Regions from separate parts of the Streptomyces sp. CA-179760 genome, predicted to be linked through region 1. Evidence: riboswitches for the same ligand, from Rfam matches in the RefSeq annotation. Region 1 holds a riboswitch; the other holds the start of a gene.
The links. Region 1 has a riboswitch for cyclic di-AMP ahead of ACQEV8_RS17650 (transglycosylase family protein). Riboswitches for the same ligand answer to the same signal wherever they lie in the genome.
Positions count from the first base shown of each region.

Region 2: it holds a riboswitch for cyclic di-AMP, as region 1 does, so the genes downstream of both, ACQEV8_RS32830 (M23 family metallopeptidase) here and ACQEV8_RS17650 (transglycosylase family protein) in region 1, are expected to answer to the same signal.

Region 1 is NZ_JBNJLZ010000001.1:3,976,040-3,980,861, reverse strand. Features, by position in the region: gene ACQEV8_RS17660 (cytochrome P450 family protein) at 1-381, shown strand, start outside; gene ACQEV8_RS17655 (transglycosylase family protein) at 530-1,495, shown strand; cyclic di-AMP (ydaO/yuaA leader) riboswitch at 1,723-1,889, shown strand; gene ACQEV8_RS17650 (transglycosylase family protein) at 1,894-2,595, shown strand; gene eno (phosphopyruvate hydratase) at 2,927-4,207, shown strand; gene ACQEV8_RS17640 (FtsB family cell division protein) at 4,328-4,804, shown strand.
Region 2 is NZ_JBNJLZ010000001.1:7,208,899-7,213,720, reverse strand. Features, by position in the region: gene ACQEV8_RS32845 (GNAT family N-acetyltransferase) at 1-606, opposite strand, end outside; gene ACQEV8_RS32840 (HPr family phosphocarrier protein) at 786-1,067, shown strand; gene ACQEV8_RS32835 (GntR family transcriptional regulator) at 1,236-1,931, opposite strand; gene ACQEV8_RS32830 (M23 family metallopeptidase) at 2,122-2,907, opposite strand; cyclic di-AMP (ydaO/yuaA leader) riboswitch at 2,920-3,083, opposite strand; partial or broken gene ACQEV8_RS32825 (M16 family metallopeptidase) at 3,285-4,672, opposite strand; gene ACQEV8_RS32820 (M16 family metallopeptidase) at 4,669-4,822, opposite strand, start outside.

The DNA.
Region 1 (4,822 bases):
CTCGCCACCTGGCGTTTCGCCACGCAGCCGCTCACCATCGGCGGACAGCGCGTCGAGGCCGGAGAGCCGGTCCTCGTCGTCCTGGCCGCCGCGGACCGGGACCCGGAGCGGTTCGCCGATCCGGACGTGCTCGACCTCTCCCGCCGCGACAACCAGCACCTCGGGTACGGCCACGGCATCCACTACTGCCTCGGCGCCCCGCTCGCCCGCCTGGAAGGCCAGACCGCCCTCGCCACGCTCCTCACCCGCCTCCCGGACCTGAGGCTCGCGGCCGACCCGGCCGAGCTGAGGTGGCGCGGCGGCCTGATCATGCGCGGGCTGCGGACACTACCGGTGGAGTTCACGCCCGCGCCGGTGAAATACACACATACCCAAAGGTGACACGCCGTCAGTCCTGTGATCTTCACGTGATCTACGCGGCATTAACTTGTGACAAGTGATCGTCTGCCTATACGTTCACCCATCATCGGTGCGGCCCGGGAAAACCCGGCTCCGCGCCGGTCACTGCTGTCTCGCGAAAGGTCTCCGTATGCTCTCCGGGAACGGTCGGCACCGTCGCCCCCGCCAGGCTCCGGCTCTCCTCGTCGCGGCCGGAGTGACCGGCTCCGCCATCGCGATCCCGCTCCTCGGAGCCACCGGCGCCAGCGCGGCCGACGGCACGACCTGGGACCGGGTCGCGGACTGCGAGACCGGTGGCGCCTGGAGCCAGAACAGCGGCAACGGATACTTCGGCGGCCTGCAGTTGTCGCAGGAGGACTGGGAGAACCACGGCGGTCTCGATTACGCCCCGAGCGCCGACCTGGCCAGCCGTTCCCAGCAGATAGCCGTGGCCGAGAGAATCCTCGCCGACCAGGGGGCCGGCGCCTGGCGCACCTGCGGGCTGCTCTCCGGTCTGGAGCAGGACAAGAAGTCGTCCGACTCGGACGGCTCATCCGAGTCATCTGATTCGTCGGATTCATCCGGATTGCTCGACTCTCTCGGGTCGTCCCCTTCGCCGTCCGACTCGCCCTCTTCTGATGAGTCGTCGACCTCGAAGGGCGAATCTTCCAAGTCCGACAATTCGCCCGACTCTGAGGAGTCCACCTCGCGGGGTCAGGAGCCCGACAGCTCCCCGTCGGCGACGCCCGGGAGCGGCGAGTCCGGCAACTCGCGGCAGGGTGACGACTCTTCGACGTCCACCGGGACCGACACCGGCTCCGGCCGTCACCGCGGTCCCAGTGCCGACGAGACCCACACGTCCGAGGACGGCCGTACGGACGAGTCGGGCCGTCACGCCTCGCGAGACGACCGCAGCGACGAGGGCTCCGGCGACTCGTCCGAGGGTGCCTACATCGTGGGCATCGGCGACAGCCTCTGGTCCATCGCCGACTCCCTTGACATCAGCGGCGGATGGCACGAGCTCTACGACGAGAACGAGAAGGCCGTCGGAACCGACCCGAACCTCATCCGCCCCGGTCAGAAGCTCGCGGTCGAGGGCGAAGCGGACGAGAAGTAGCGGTTCGGGCAGTGCGGAAACGGGGGTGGAAGTCGCCCCGAAACCGCGCGAGTTCGCATCATGTTTCGCGGCGAATGTCCCGTTTGATGCCCGTGAGAGATAGATCTCAGAAGCCCTGATCGTCTTTGAAATTCGGCGGATCGCGTGGCTACGGTCGGGACCGCTCGTCACCACGAGCCCCGGCGCCGCAACGCCGAATCCTGCCAGCGGCCGTACGGGAACAGTCGTCGCGTCAAGCGCCGTAGGCAGGAGCGGGGGACCCAAGGTAGGTGCCCGACCGGCCGGTTGTGCCGGAAGGGCTTGGGGTGAAGCCGTGTCCCGGGAGGGGCGCGGCCGGGCAACTCAACCGGCCCGAACCCGACAGCTCACCTCGCAGGCGTCGGTGAGGGGATCCTTCCATGCTGTTTTCCAGCAAGGGCAAGCACCGCCGTCCGTCCAAGGCCAGCCGTGCCATCGCCGTCGCCGGTGTCACCGGCGCCGCTGTCGCCGCCCCGCTGATGGCGGCCGGTGGCGCGTCCGCCGCCACCGCCTCCGAGTGGGACACCGTCGCTCAGTGCGAGGCCGGCGGCAACTGGTCGATCAACACCGGCAACGGCTACTACGGCGGTCTGCAGTTCTCCGCCTCCACCTGGTCCGGCTACGGCGGCACCAAGTACGCCGCCACCGCCGACCAGGCCACCAAGGCTCAGCAGATCGAGATCGGCGAGAAGGTCCTCGCGGGTCAGGGCAAGGGTGCCTGGCCGGTCTGCGGCAAGGGCCTGTCGAACGCCTCCGGCGGTGGCTCCTCCGCTTCCTCCTCGAACGACTCCGGCAGCTCCTCGCAGCAGAGCCAGCAGAGCACCGAGTCCCGCGAGACCCAGCAGCAGCCGGCCTCCCGCTCCGACGAGCGCCCGGCCGCCAAGAAGACCGTCACCACCCCGACCGGCAAGAAGGTCAAGAAGGGCGACGGCGAGTACAAGGTCGTCAAGGGTGACACCCTCAGCTCGATCGCGTCGGACAAGAAGGTCGAGGGCGGCTGGGAGAAGCTGTTCCAGCTGAACAAGGAGATCGTCGAGGACGCCAACCTCATCTACCCGGGCCAGCAGCTGCACCTGAAGTAAGCAGCGGCCCTCCGCCCCCCCCTCAAGGGGGGGGCGGCCCCCGTCCCCACGGGCTCCCCGCCCCGGTGCGTGTTCCCCCGTACGCGCCGGGGCGGGGTCATGTCTGCCGGGCGTCACTGCCGGTCTCTTCCGCGGCTCTTTTCCGCGGCTCTTTTCCGTGACCGTCTTTGTTCCGTTCGGAAACAATTTACTCTCGGTTCTGTCCATGGGGTGGGCGACCCGGTGGCCGATCGGCCCGAGCCGGTTAGGCTCATGTCGCGAGCCACCACGGCCCGCACCTCGCCGGGTCCACGCGACCCGGGTACCCGCGTCACATAAGAAGGAGATGCTCGTGCCGTCCATCGACGTCGTCGTAGCCCGGGAAATCCTGGACTCCCGAGGCAACCCCACGGTCGAGGTCGAGGTCGGCCTCGACGACGGCAGCACCGGTCGTGCCGCCGTTCCGTCCGGCGCCTCCACGGGCGCATTCGAGGCCGTCGAGCTGCGTGACGGTGACTCGAACCGCTACCTCGGCAAGGGTGTGGAGAAGGCCGTCCTCGCGGTCATCGAGCAGATCGGCCCGGAGCTCGTCGGCTACGACGCCACCGAGCAGCGCCTGATCGACCAGGCCATGTTCGACCTGGACGCCACCGACAACAAGGGCTCCCTCGGCGCCAACGCCATCCTCGGCGTCTCCCTCGCCGTCGCTCACGCCGCCTCCGAGGCCAGCGACCTGCCGCTGTTCCGCTACCTGGGCGGCCCGAACGCGCACCTGCTGCCGGTGCCGATGATGAACATCCTGAACGGCGGCTCGCACGCCGACTCCAACGTGGACATCCAGGAGTTCATGATCGCCCCGATCGGCGCGGAGTCCTTCTCCGAGGCCCTGCGCTGGGGCGCCGAGGTCTACCACACGCTGAAGAAGGTCCTGAAGAGCAAGGGCCTGGCCACCGGCCTCGGCGACGAGGGCGGCTTCGCCCCGAACCTCGGCTCCAACCGCGAGGCCCTCGACCTCATCCTCGAGGCGATCAAGGAGGCCGGCTACACCCCCGGCGAGCAGATCGCCCTCGCGCTCGACGTGGCCGCGTCCGAGTTCTACAAGGACGGCGCCTACACCTTCGAGGGCAAGACGCGCTCCGCCGCCGAGATGACCGAGTACTACGCCGAGCTCGTCGACGCGTACCCGCTCGTCTCCATCGAGGACCCGCTGTTCGAGGACGACTGGGACGGCTGGAAGACCATCACCGAGAAGCTCGGCGACAAGGTCCAGCTCGTCGGCGACGACCTGTTCGTCACCAACCCCGAGCGCCTCGCCCGCGGCATCGACGAGAACGCCGCCAACGCCCTGCTGGTCAAGGTCAACCAGATCGGCTCGCTGACCGAGACCCTGGACGCCGTCGAGCTGGCCCAGCGCAACGGCTTCAAGTGCATGATGTCCCACCGCTCCGGCGAGACCGAGGACGTCACCATCGCCGACCTGGCCGTCGCCACCAACTGCGGCCAGATCAAGACCGGCGCCCCGGCCCGCTCCGAGCGCGTCGCCAAGTACAACCAGCTGCTGCGCATCGAGGAGATCCTCGACGACGCCGCGGTCTACGCCGGCCGCAGCGCCTTCCCGCGCTTCAAGGGCTGACCCGGGCTGACCCGTTAAGGGTCAAGCCTTAGCCAGTCGTACGTACGTCCCCGTACTCGGTCCCGTACCGTGTCCGGGGACGTACGCGCGTATGACGGTGCAGCGGGAGAGCGGGGAGACATGGCCGTGAAGGACCGGGACCGTTTCTCCACCGCGACCAGGATCCGGTTGCTCGGCGAGCAGACCGCGGCCCGGGTCTACCGTTCCCAGACCCGGCGCCAGGCCCGCCGCTCCCGGCTGACCGGCCGGGCCGCGCTGCTCGCCCTGGTGATGTGCACGCTGATCGTGGCGCTCGCCTACCCGATGCGGGAGTACGTCTCCCAGGGCGCCGAGATCGACGACCTCCAGCGCGAACAGCAGCAGGCCCGCGAGCGGGTCGAACGGCTGCGCGACCAGAAGGCGCGCTGGCAGGACGACGCGTACGCGGAGCAGCAGATCCGGCAGCGGTTGCACTACGTCATGCCGGGGGAGACGGGATTCATCGTCGTCGACCCGCACGCGGCACGGCAGTCGCACGCCGTGCTCGGGACGGCCGACCGCCCCTGGTACGCCAACGTGTGGGACGGCGTCGACAAGTCCGACGCCTCCGACCGGTGAGCCCGGACGCCAGCCAGA
Region 2 (4,822 bases), 3.2 Mb from region 1:
CTCGGCGCGGTGTTCACGCGCGTACTGCACGGCGAGGGAGCGGTCGGTGGGTTCGAGGTCGAACTCCAGACGGACCACACCGTCCTCGAAGCTGCGCTTCTGGGTGTACCCGGCGTCCGTGAACACCTTGATCATCTTGCTGTTGGCGGGCAGCACCTCGGCGGCGAAGCGGCGGATGCCGCGCTCCCTGGCGACCGCGCCGATGTGCTCCAGCAGGGCGGAGGCGACGCCCCGGCCCTGGTGGGCGTCCTGGACCAGGAAGGCCACCTCGGCCTCGTCGGCCGGTGCCGACGCGGGCGTTCCGTCGGCGCCGATCCGGTCGTAGCGTACGGTGGCGATGAACTCGCCGCCGACCGTGGCCGCGAGTCCCACCCGGTCCACAAAGTCGTGGTGCGTGAAGCGGTGGACGTCCTTGGCGGACAGGCGAGGGTACGGCGCGAAGAAGCGGTAGTACTTCGACTCGTCGGAGACCTGCTCGTAGAAGCTGACCAGGCGATCGGCGTCATCAACGGTGATGGGCCGGATGCGCGCGGTACCCCCGTCGCGCAGCACCACGTCGGCTTCCCAGTGGGCGGGATACTCGTGCCGGTCCGGCGAGGTCTGCATGGGCCCCAGAGTACGGCTAGCGTCCGACAGCGGGCGCGAGGCAGTCTGTGGAGGGCGTCAGTCGGGTCGAGGCCGCGATCCGACGGCACCCCGGGGCGGTTCATCAGGACCGCTCCGGCACAGCTTCACGTTATGGGAAACTGGTCTAGACAACCCTGAACACCGAAGGGCAGCAACACATGGCTGAGCGCCGCGTCAACGTCGGCTGGGCCGAGGGCCTCCACGCCCGCCCCGCTTCCATCTTCGTCCGAGCCGCCACGGCCGCAGGCGTCCCGGTGACGATCGCCAAGGCCGACGGCAAGCCCGTCAACGCGGCCTCCATGCTGGCCGTCCTCGGCCTGGGCGCCCAGGGCGGCGAGGAGATCGTCCTCGCCTCCGACGCCGAGGGCGCGGACGCCGCCCTGGACCGGCTGGCCAAGCTGGTCTCCGAGGGCCTGGAGGAACTGCCCGAGACCGTCTGAGTATTTCCCCGCGCCCGAACCGGCGCACACTGAAGAGCTCGTCCGAATTCCTCGGGCGAGCTCTTCGCCTTTCCGGCGCATTTCCTGTCGACGAACAGCCGGCGGACAGTCGGCGGGCAGCAGAAATAATCCCCCGCGATTTCCCGCTCTTTGTATACGGCTCCCGTGTTAATGCCGCAGGCTTGCCGTGTTTACGGCATGTTGCGAGTTCCTCACACGCTCGGCGCGCTCCCCGGCGGAGCCGAAACGCAGCCGGTGCGCGCCCGTCGCACGCTCGGTGTGCAGCGCCGTGACCGCCCGCGCGCGCTCACTGTCCCCGCGCGCCACCGCGTCCACGATCGCGCCGTGCTCGGCCCAGCACTCCACAGGTCCGGCCGGGGCCTCCACGGCGTACATCCAGGCGATCTTGTGCCGGAGCTGGGTGAGCATCGAGGTCAGCGCGGGGCTGCCCGAGGCCTGGGCCAGCGTCTCGTGGAACCAGCCGCCCAGAGAGCGCAGGTCGTCGCTGTTGCCCCGGCGGGCGCGCTCCTGGCCGAGCCTGACCAGACCGCGCAGCACCTTCAGATGGGCCTCTGTGCGGCGCTGGGCGGCGCGGGCGGCACCCAGCGGCTCCAGCAGCACGCGCATCTCCAGCAGGTCGGCGGCCTCCTGCTCGGTGGGTTCGGCGACACACGCGCCCGCGTGCCGCCGGGTGACCACGAAGCCCTCGGCCTCCAGGGTGCGCAGGGCCTCCCGGACAGGGACGCGCGAGACGCCGTAGCGGCGCGCGAGGAGCTCCTCGGTGAGCCGGCTGCCGCGCTCGTAGACACCCGCGACGATGTCGTCCCGGATGGCCGTGCACACCGAGTGCGCGGGAATACGCATACCGACCTCCGCTTAATCCCCGTGAAACGTCTACTGGTGACGCGTGTTCCGTGACTCTATTGCAATGAGCCGGAATTTCCGACGGCGAGCAGGAAATGAGGGATATTTTTTGGACAGTCGGCCGTGACGAACGCCGAAAGCCCCGGCTCGGGGAGCCGGGGCTTTCGGGAAGTACAGTCGCCTCAGATGTTCAGACGTTCACGCCGTGCGAGCGGAGGTAGGCGACGGGGTCGATGTCGGACCCGTACTCGGGGCCGGTGCGGGCCTCGAAGTGCAGATGCGGGCCGGTCACGTTGCCGGTCGCGCCGGACAGGCCGATCTGCTGGCCGGGGGTGACCTTCTGGCCCACCGACACGCTGCTGGACGACAGGTGGCCGTACTGGGTGTACGTCCCGTCGTTCATCTTGATCACGACCTGGTTGCCGTAGGAACCGCCCCAGCCGGCCTCGACGACCTCACCCATGCCGACCGAGTGGACGGCCGTGCCGCTGGCGGCGTGGAAGTCGACGCCGGTGTGACTGCCGGAGGACCAGACGGCGCCGCCGGACTTGTAGCCGGTGGAGACGTACGAGCCGGAGATCGGCGACACGAAGGTGTTGAGACGCTTGCGCTCGGCCTCGCGGGCGGCGCGTTCCTTGGCCTCGCGGGCCTTCTCGGCCGCTTCCTTGGCCTCCTTGGCCACCTCGGCGGCCCGCTCGCGGGCGGCCTCCTCGGCCTTCTTCTTGGCGGCGGCCTGTTCGGCCGCCTGCTTCTGGGCGACGGCCTGGGCGTCGATCTTCTGGGCCACGGTGTCGCCCATGGTGACGACCGGGGTGAGGCCCGTCTGCTCGGCAGCGGGCTCCGCGGCGAAGGCCGGGGCGGCCACGGTGCCGACGACACCGGTGGTGGCGAGGGCCGCGACACCCGCGGCGCGGGCCGTGCGGCGCTGGATCCGGCTGGGACGACGGTGCTTCCCGGTGGCGCGCGTGAACGCCATGTGGTGGCTGGTCCTTTCCTTCCCTCTCGCCTACCGGGTTAGCTGACGGGTTCGGAGCAGGAAGGTCTCCTACGGACCCCCTCGCGACTCGCGCGGGCGTCCGATTCACCCCAGGGACTGCGTGGGTCCCCGGCTCCCCTGGCTCGCGCCGTACGGGGACTCGGCGATGACTGTCCGGTGCCGCGGGTGCGGCGCACTGCCTGACGAACAGCCCGGACGACGCTAAGCGGCGCCACTTTCAATTCCCAAACGAATCCCGGTTTTTGTAGCGCATCCCACAGGGCAGACGGGAAACTCCCGCCCCAATTCGGGCATAAAGGAGCCCTGGTGCCTTAGAAGACAACCAGGGCCCCTACGCGCGCGCCGCTCTCCTCCCGCTACTCGGCGGCGACGACGGCGACTTCGCCGATGCCGAGGGCCTCCACGGGGCCCTTGATCTGCGCCGCGTCACCGACGAGGACGGTCACCAGACGGTCCCCGGGAAGGCGCTGACGGCCGCCGCGGTGGCCTCCACCGTGCCGGTCGCGGCGAGTTGCCGGTACAGCGCGGCCTGGAAGTCGTCGGGCAGGTGCTGCTCGACCTGGTCCGCCAGCGTGCTCGCGACGGCCGCCGCCGTCTCGTACTTCAGCGGCGCCACGCCGACCAGGTTCTGCACGGCGACGTCCCGCTCGGCGTCGGTCAGCCCCTCGGCGGCGAGGGTGCGCAGCACCGTCCAGAGGTCATCGAGCGCGGGGCCGGTGTTGGGGGTGTCCACGGAGCCGCTGATGGCGAGCATCGCGGCACCGGTCCCGTCCGGGGCGGACCTGAGGACCTGGGCGAACGCCCGCACGCCGTAGGTGTAGCCCTTCTCCTCGCGCAGGACGCGGTCCAGGCGGGAGGTGAGGGTGCCACCGAGGCAGTACGTGCCGAGCACCTGGGCGGGCCAGACGCGGTCGTGCCGGTCCGAGCCGATCCGGCCGATCAGCAGCTGCGTCTGGACGGCGCCCGGACGGTCCACGATGACGACCCGGCCCGTGTCGTCGGCGGTCACCGGCGGCACCGGCCGCGGCTCGGCCGAGGAGCCGGTCCAGGCGCCCAGCGTGTCGCCGAGCAGCGCGTCGAGGTCGATGCCGGTGAGGTCGCCGACGACCACGGCGGTGGCCGTCGCGGGGCGGACGTGCTTCTCGTAGTAGCCGCGTACGGCCGCGGAGTCGATCGCGGCGACCGTCTCCTCGGTGCCCTGCCGGGGCCGCGACATGCGCGAGCCCGCCGGGAACAGCTCCTTGGAGAGCTCCTTGGCGGCACGGCGGGCGGGGTTGGCCAGCTCGTGCGGGATCTCGTCGAGGCGGTTGTTGACCAGCCGCTCGACCTCGCTGTCCGCGAACGCGGGCGCCCTGAGGGCGTCAGCGATCAGGTGGAGTCCCTTGGCGAGCCGGGAGGCCGGCACCTCCAGGCTCAGCCGGACGCCCGGGTGGTCGGCGTGCGCGTCGAGGGTGGCGCCGGCACGCTCCAGCTCGGCGGCGAAGTCCTCGGCGGAGTGCTTGTCGGTGCCCTCGGAGAAGGCCCGGGCCATGATCGTGGCGACCCCGTCGAGGCCGGCCGGCTCGGCGTCCAGGGGGGCGTCCAGCAGCACCTCCACGGCGACGACCTGCTGGCCGGGGCGGTGGCAGCGCAGCACCGTGAGGCCGTTGTCGAGCGTGCCGCGCTCGGGGGCCGGGAAGGCCCACGGCTTGGCGTCGCCCGCCTGCGGCTGCGGGTGGAAGTCCATCGTGGCGAGCTCGGTCACTTGGCCGCCTCCTCGTTCTCGTCCGTGGCCGCGGCCGCGGTGTCCTCGATGCTGTCGGCGTCCTCGCCGGTCTCGTCGGCGACGGGCTCGTAGACGAGCACCGCGCGGTTGTCGGGCCGCAGACGGGCCTTGGCGACCTCCTTGACCTCC